2 linked regions of the Catenulispora sp. GP43 genome follow. The protein of the gene in region 1 interacts with the protein of each later gene in a pairwise test. Links are inferred from orthologs where the notes say so. Each region holds a gene or a part of one and is shown on either strand. Other genes may lie near its edges. The genes, in order: rlmN and ftsZ.

Region 1 (3,256 bases):
CGCGCGATCTGGGAGGAGCCGGGACGCGGGATCTCCGGGGCCGGATCGAGGTTCGAATCGATCAGGACCAGGCTCGCCACCACGTCCGGGTGCCTGAGGGCCAGCACGGTCGCTATCGAGCCGCCCATGCTGTGCGCGATGACCTGCGCGCCGGACACGCCGGCCGCCCGAAGCGCGGTCGCGATCCAGTCGGCGTGGTCCTCGACGGTGTAGTCGGCGTCGGCCGGCCGGTCGCTGATGCCGTGGCCGAGCAGGTCCAGCAGCAGGGAACGGCGGCCGCGCAAGCCGTCGCTGCTCGCGACCTCGGCGAAGCAGTGGCTGGAGCTGCCACCGAGGCCGTGGAGGTAGACGCGGGCCGGCTCGGCCCCGGGCAGTTCGGTCCAGCGGATCGCGGAGCCGTCGGCGCGGACTTCGGCAGCGTGCAGCGTCATGGGGATGCCCTCTCCTGTGAATACATCGGCTCCGAGATATATCGGTGTCGGGGCATGAAGATACATCGGCACCGAGGTATCCTCAACCCGTGTTGGAGTTCGCCATCCTCGGTTTCCTGTTCGAGTCCCGCTTGCACGGCTACGAGCTGCGCAAGCGCCTGGCCGCGCTCACCGGCCACATCCGGCCGATCGCCGACGGCACGCTCTACCCCGCGATCAAGCGCCTCCTGGAAGCCGGCCTGCTGACCAAGGAGCTGGAGTCCGGGGTCGCCGCGCCCCGGCACATGCTGGAGCTGACCGACGCCGGCCGGGCCAAGCTGCTGCGTCTGCTGGCCGCGCCCGGGGACGTCTTCATCACCGATGAGAACCACTGGTTCTGCCTGCTGGCGTTCCTGCGCCACCTCGACGACCCCGCGGCGCAGGCGGTGGTCCTGCGCCGCCGTCTGGAGTTCCTGAGCGCCCCGGCCAGCTTCTTCTACGAAGGCGACCACGCACTGAGCGCCGAGGACGTCGAGGACCCCTTCCGCCGGGGCATGCTGCGCATCGCACGTGCGACCAGCATCACCGAGCTGGAGTGGCTGAACGCGACGATCGGGGAGCTGGATGTCAAGAGCGGGCACGAGAACGTGGGAAACTTATAAAACTATGTCTGCAGAAGCTCCCGAAACGCCCGCCGTCGACGTCACGATCGCGCCGAAGCCGCCGCGCCCCGGCGAGCTGACGTTCACCTCCCCGCGCCGGGCCAAGCCGCCGCGCCACCTGGCCGACCTCACCTCGGCCGAGCGCAAGAAGGCGCTGGCCGACCTCGGCCACCAGGGCTTCCGGGCGGCGCAGATCTCCAAGCACTACTTCGGCCACCTCGCCGACGACCCGGCCGAGTGGACCGACGTCCCGGCCGCCAAGCGCGAGGAACTGGCCGGCATCCTCACCCCGAAGCTGCTGACCCCGATCCGTGAGCAGACGGCCGACAGCGGCACCACCCGCAAGACCCTGTGGCGCCTGTTCGACGGCGCGACCGTCGAGTCGGTGCTGATGCGCTACCGCGACCGCACCACGATGTGCGTGTCCTCGCAGGCCGGCTGCGGCATGAACTGCCCGTTCTGCGCCACCGGCCAGGCCGGCCTGACCCGGAACATGTCCACCGGCGAGATCGTCGAGCAGGTCGTGGCCGGCGCCCGGGCGATGGCCCGCGGCGAGGTCCCCGGCGGCCCGGGCCGGGTCTCCAACGTCGTGTTCATGGGCATGGGCGAGCCGCTGGCCAACTACAAGGCGGTGATCGGCGCCGTGCGGCGGCTGACCGAGCCGGTGCCCGACGGCCTGGGCCTGTCCGCGCGGCACATCACGGTCTCCACCGTCGGCCTGGTCCCGGCGATCGAGAAGCTGACCGCCGAGGCGATCCCGGTGACGCTGGCCGTCTCCCTGCACGCCCCGGACGACGAGCTGCGCGACACCCTGGTCCCGGTGAACACCCGCTGGAACGTCTCGGAGGTGCTCGACGCGGCCTGGCGCTACGCCTCGGTCACCAAGCGCCGGGTCTCCATCGAGTACGCGCTCATCAAGGACATCAACGACCAGGCCTGGCGCGCCGACCGCCTGGGCCGCATGCTCCGCAACAAGCTGGTGCACGTGAACCTGATCCCGCTGAACCCGACCCCGGGCTCGAAGTGGACCGCCTCGCGGCCGCAGGACGAGGCCGAGTTCGTCCGCCGGCTGACCGAGTGGGGCGTGCCGGTGACGGTGCGCGACACCCGGGGCCGGGACATCGACGGGGCTTGCGGCCAGCTCGCGGCAGCGGTGAAGTAGGGGGCCGTACACCGCGCCAACGCCGGGAGGGCCCATGCCGCCGATCGGATTCCATCACGTCGAGATCTGGGTGGAGGACCTGCGGGCGGTCGAGGCCTCCTGGGCCTGGCTGCTCGGCGAGCTCGGCTGGGAGCTCTACCAGAACTGGTCCGAGGGGCGCAGCTGGCGGATCGGCGACTCGTACCTGGTCATCGAGCAGTCCTCTGCGGTCCGGCCGGGGCTGCCGTACGACCGGATGCGGCCCGGCCTGAACCACCTCGCCGTGCACGCGCCCGACGAGACGACCGTGGACCGGATCCAGGCCGCGGGCCCGGCGCACGGCTGGCAGCAGCTGTTCGCCGACGTGTACCCGCACGCCGGGGGACCGGAGCACTACGCGGCCTACCTGACCGACGCGGCGGGATTCGAGATCGAGGTGGTGGCGCCGGAGGCGGCCCGGTCGGCGGCTCCTGGCTCATCGCGTTGATCCTCCCTCAGCGGCTTGATACCGCTCGCACCGGATCTGAGCTGCGTCAATGCCCTGAATGAAGATTTCCTAAAGAAGATCTTGTCAAAGTCATTGCGCTCCCGGGATAAGGATGCTTCGATTCTCGTTAGGAAAGTTTACTGACGAAAGATGGAGGCCCCCACCCCATGCCATCGATCCGCATGCGCGTAGCTCTGGGATCCGTCGGAGCTCTCGCACTCGCCACCCAGTTCGCCGTCGCGAACGCCCACGCCGCGGTGCCCCATGCCGCCGCGGCCCAGCACGCCGTGACGGCGGACGCGGCCGCCGCGCCGGCGACCACGTACACGGCCGCCCAAGTGCTGGCCGACATCAAGAAGAACTCGACGACCTCGACCAAGGTCAACGCCAAGCCCCACATCAACACCATGACGCGGGCGATGAACGTCAACGTGTACCAGCCGACGGCGGGCGTCTTCACGTACACCTCGAGCATGGCCATCGACGACGACGGCAGCGACCCGGATCCGGATCCCGACCACCAGGGCGACACGACCTTCCAGGACAGCGCCGGCAA
Region 2 (3,121 bases), on another replicon or contig:
TGTTGGTCTGCAGCTGCCCGATGAAGTGCCAGCGAAGGCCCAGCCCGGCCGTCTGGCGGGCCTTCGGCGCCGCCTCCTGGTCGCGGTTCTCCCCCACGTCGCGCACCCCGAGCCCGGCCAGGATGCGGACGTCGGAGGCCGGATAGGTCTTGGTCACCGCGATCAGGGACACCTCGGACGGGTCCCGGCCGGCCGCGCGGGCCGCGGCCGCGATGTCCGCACGGACCGCGGCCAGATTCTCCGCGATCTGCTCTTGTCGGTCGGACATCGCTCAGTCCAGCCAGACGAATCCGGCGAACCGGCCGGTCGTCCCCTCGCCACGGAAGGAGTAGTAGTCCTCGGACTCCTGGGTGCAGACCCGCAGCCGCACTGAGGACTTCACGTCGATGCCGCACGCCTCCAGCTGCGCCCACACGCCCTCGGCGACGTCCAGGCCGGGTGTGCCCTGCCGGGTCACCGCGTAGCTGGCCGGGACCTTCTCGGCCACATCGGCGCGCATCCGCTCGGGCACCTCGTAGCACAGCCCGCACACCGAGGGCCCGGTGACCGCGACGATCCGCTCCGGGGCGGCCCCGAGGGCCACCATGCGCTCGATCACGGCCGGCACCACGCCGGCCTTCATGCCCGGCCGCCCGGCGTGCGCCCCGCCGACCACGCCGGCCTCGGCGTCGGCCAGCAGCACCGGCACGCAGTCCGCGACCAGCACCGCCAGCGCCAGGTGCCGGCGGTCGGTGACCAGCGCGTCCACGTCGGGGGCGCGGCCCTGCCACTGCGCGGCGGCGTAGGCCACGTCGGCGCCGTGGATCTGGTTCATGTACACGACGTTGCCGGGGTCGGTGAACCCCAGCTCGAAGGCCACCAGCGAACGGTTGGCGGCGACCGCCTCGGGGTCGTCGCCGACGTGCCCGCCGAGGTTGGTCGCGGTGTAAGGGGCCTTGGAGACCCCGCCCCAGCGGTCGGAGAAGGCGAAGCGGGCCTTGCCGCCCTCGCCGTCGGGACCGGTGTGCTGCCATATAGCCACGGTGCGCGCCCGGCTCTACTTCAGGAAGTCGGGGATGTCGAGCTCGTCGGCCGCCGACGGCGCCGGCTGGACCGGGATGACCGGGACGTTCATGGTGTCGGCCATCGGGTCGTGGGCCGGGACCTGGGCGCCCTCGGCCGGCTTGGGCAGGGTGCCGAGCACCTGCTCGCGCATGCCGTCGCGGACGCTGGTCTCGTCGTAGCGGGTCTGGCCGGCGGCCTGGGAGTGCCCGGTGCGGCGCTTGGCCGGCTCGCCGCCGTCGAACCCGGCGGCGATCACGGTGACCCGGACCTCATCGCCCAGGCCGTCGTCGATCACCGCGCCGAAGATGATGTTGGCCTCGGGGTGCGCGGCCTCGCTGACCAGCTGCGCGGCCTCGTTGATCTCGAACAGGCCGAGGTCGGAGCCGCCGGAGATGCTCAGCAGCACGCCGCGGGCGCCGTCGATGGAGGCCTCCAGCAGCGGCGAGGAGATGGCCATCTCGGCGGCGGCCACCGCGCGGTCGTCGCCGCGGGCCGAGCCGATGCCCATCAGGGCCGAGCCGGCCTCGCTCATCACCGACTTCACGTCGGCGAAGTCCAGGTTGATCAGGCCCGGGGTGGTGATCAGGTCGGTGATGCCCTGGACACCGGACAGCAGCACCTGGTCGGCGGCCTTGAACGCGTCCAGCACCGAGACGTTCTTGTCCGAGATCGACAGCAGCCGGTCGTTCGGGATGACGATCAGGGTGTCGACTTCCTCGCGCAGCGCCGCGATGCCGTCCTCGGCCTGGTTCGCGCGGCGCCGGCCCTCGAAGGTGAACGGCCGGGTCACCACACCGATGGTCAGCGCGCCGAGCTCGCGGGCGATCCGGGCCACCACCGGGGCGCCGCCGGTACCGGTGCCGCCGCCCTCGCCGGCGGTGACGAACACCATGTCCGCGCCCTTGAGGACTTCCTCGATCTCCTCGGCGTGGTCCTCGGCGGCCTTGCGGCCGACATCGGGGTTGGCGCCGGCGCCGAGCCCCCGGGTGAGTTCGCGGCCGACGTCCAGCTTGACGTCGGCGTCGCTCATCAGCAGAGCCTGGGCGTCGGTGTTGACGGCGATGAACTCCACGCCCTTCAGACCGACCTCGATCATCCGGTTGATGGCGTTCACGCCGCCGCCGCCGATGCCGGCGACCTTGATAACAGCCAGGTAGTTCTGCGGTGCTGCCACGTCCGACGGCCTCTCCGTGGTGTCCGGTGATCTGTAGTGATTCATTAAACCCTGTGATCACCTTAGTCCCGCCCACACCGGCCAGGGGACACGGCGGGGTCGTGCGACTGTGAAGTCTTTACAGGACATTAGGTCCCGCGACCTGTGAGGTTCAACGAACACGCCGAAACTGTCGGCAGGTTTTACTTCTCAGCGTGGTCCGACGACCCTCGCGAGGTCCACATGGATCCGATGAGGGAATACGTATGTTGTCCGATTGCCCGCCAGATCTTAGCCGATCGGGCGTCTCGGATTCGAACTCCTCACGAATACGCCGGAGCCGCCGGAGCACTGAGATCATAGTGCGCGGCGTCATTTCCGATCAGCGCCGCCAGTATCCGAGCCTTGAGATCAGGCTGATCCGGACCGCCCCAGGCGACCGTCACCGAGTGCTGTTTCTTTGTCGAGGGCGTCAGAGTCACGGTGATGGCATAGGGCCCCGTCGCCGACACCGTGAGCACCCGCGAGCGCAGCGGGGCCGGCAGCGCCCGCAGCGCGGCCAGCGCGCCGGCCACGGTCGCCGCGCGGTCGGCGGCCGCCCGGTCGGCGAACTGCTCCAGGTGGATGACCGGGACATGCGCCGGGATCGCCGAGGCGGTGGCCGCTGTGTCGAAGGCCACGCCGTCGGCGTCGACGATCTGGTAGGAGCCGTCGGCCTGCGGCAGGGCCGCGGCGGGCGTGCGCTCTACGATGGAGATCGAGATCGTGTGCGGCAGCGAGCGCTCCACCCACGCGTCCTTCACCCGCGGGACCGCCATCAGCCGGGCCTTGGCCGCCGCGGTGTCCACGCCGGCGACCGGCGCGTGCGCCGGGATCGCGGCGGCGGCCAGCACCTGCTGACGGCTCAGCGCCTTGACGCCGGAG

The links.
Region 2: the proteins of rlmN (region 1) and ftsZ interact in binary tests that used the Escherichia coli proteins (3 or more experiments, as listed by UniProt). The link is inferred for Catenulispora sp. GP43 from one-to-one orthologs.

What each region holds. Positions count from the first base shown.
Region 1 is NZ_JBGCCT010000021.1:586-3,841, reverse strand. What follows is about bases 215-3,155. They hold rlmN (23S rRNA (adenine(2503)-C(2))-methyltransferase RlmN), read left to right. Parts: upstream 215-1,076; coding sequence 1,077-2,234; downstream 2,235-3,155. Other genes in these bases: ABH926_RS34475 (glycoside hydrolase family 75 protein), read left to right, coding at 2,868-3,155; ABH926_RS34480 (VOC family protein), read left to right, coding at 2,269-2,700; ABH926_RS34490 (PadR family transcriptional regulator), read left to right, coding at 521-1,072; ABH926_RS34495 (alpha/beta fold hydrolase), read right to left, coding at 215-431. Outside these bases: more of ABH926_RS34495, read right to left, coding at 1-214; more of ABH926_RS34475, read left to right, coding at 3,156-3,256.
Region 2 is NZ_JBGCCT010000002.1:548,034-551,154, forward strand. What follows is about bases 128-2,933. They hold ftsZ (cell division protein FtsZ), read right to left. Parts: upstream 2,219-2,933; coding sequence 1,037-2,218; downstream 128-1,036. Other genes in these bases: ABH926_RS06200 (YggS family pyridoxal phosphate-dependent enzyme), read right to left, coding at 128-268; pgeF (peptidoglycan editing factor PgeF), read right to left, coding at 272-1,021; ABH926_RS06215 (cell division protein FtsQ/DivIB), read right to left, coding at 2,521-2,933. Also shown: more of ABH926_RS06200, read right to left, coding at 1-127; more of ABH926_RS06215, read right to left, coding at 2,934-3,121. UniProt on the Escherichia coli protein: Essential cell division protein that forms a contractile ring structure (Z ring) at the future cell division site. The regulation of the ring assembly controls the timing and the location of cell division.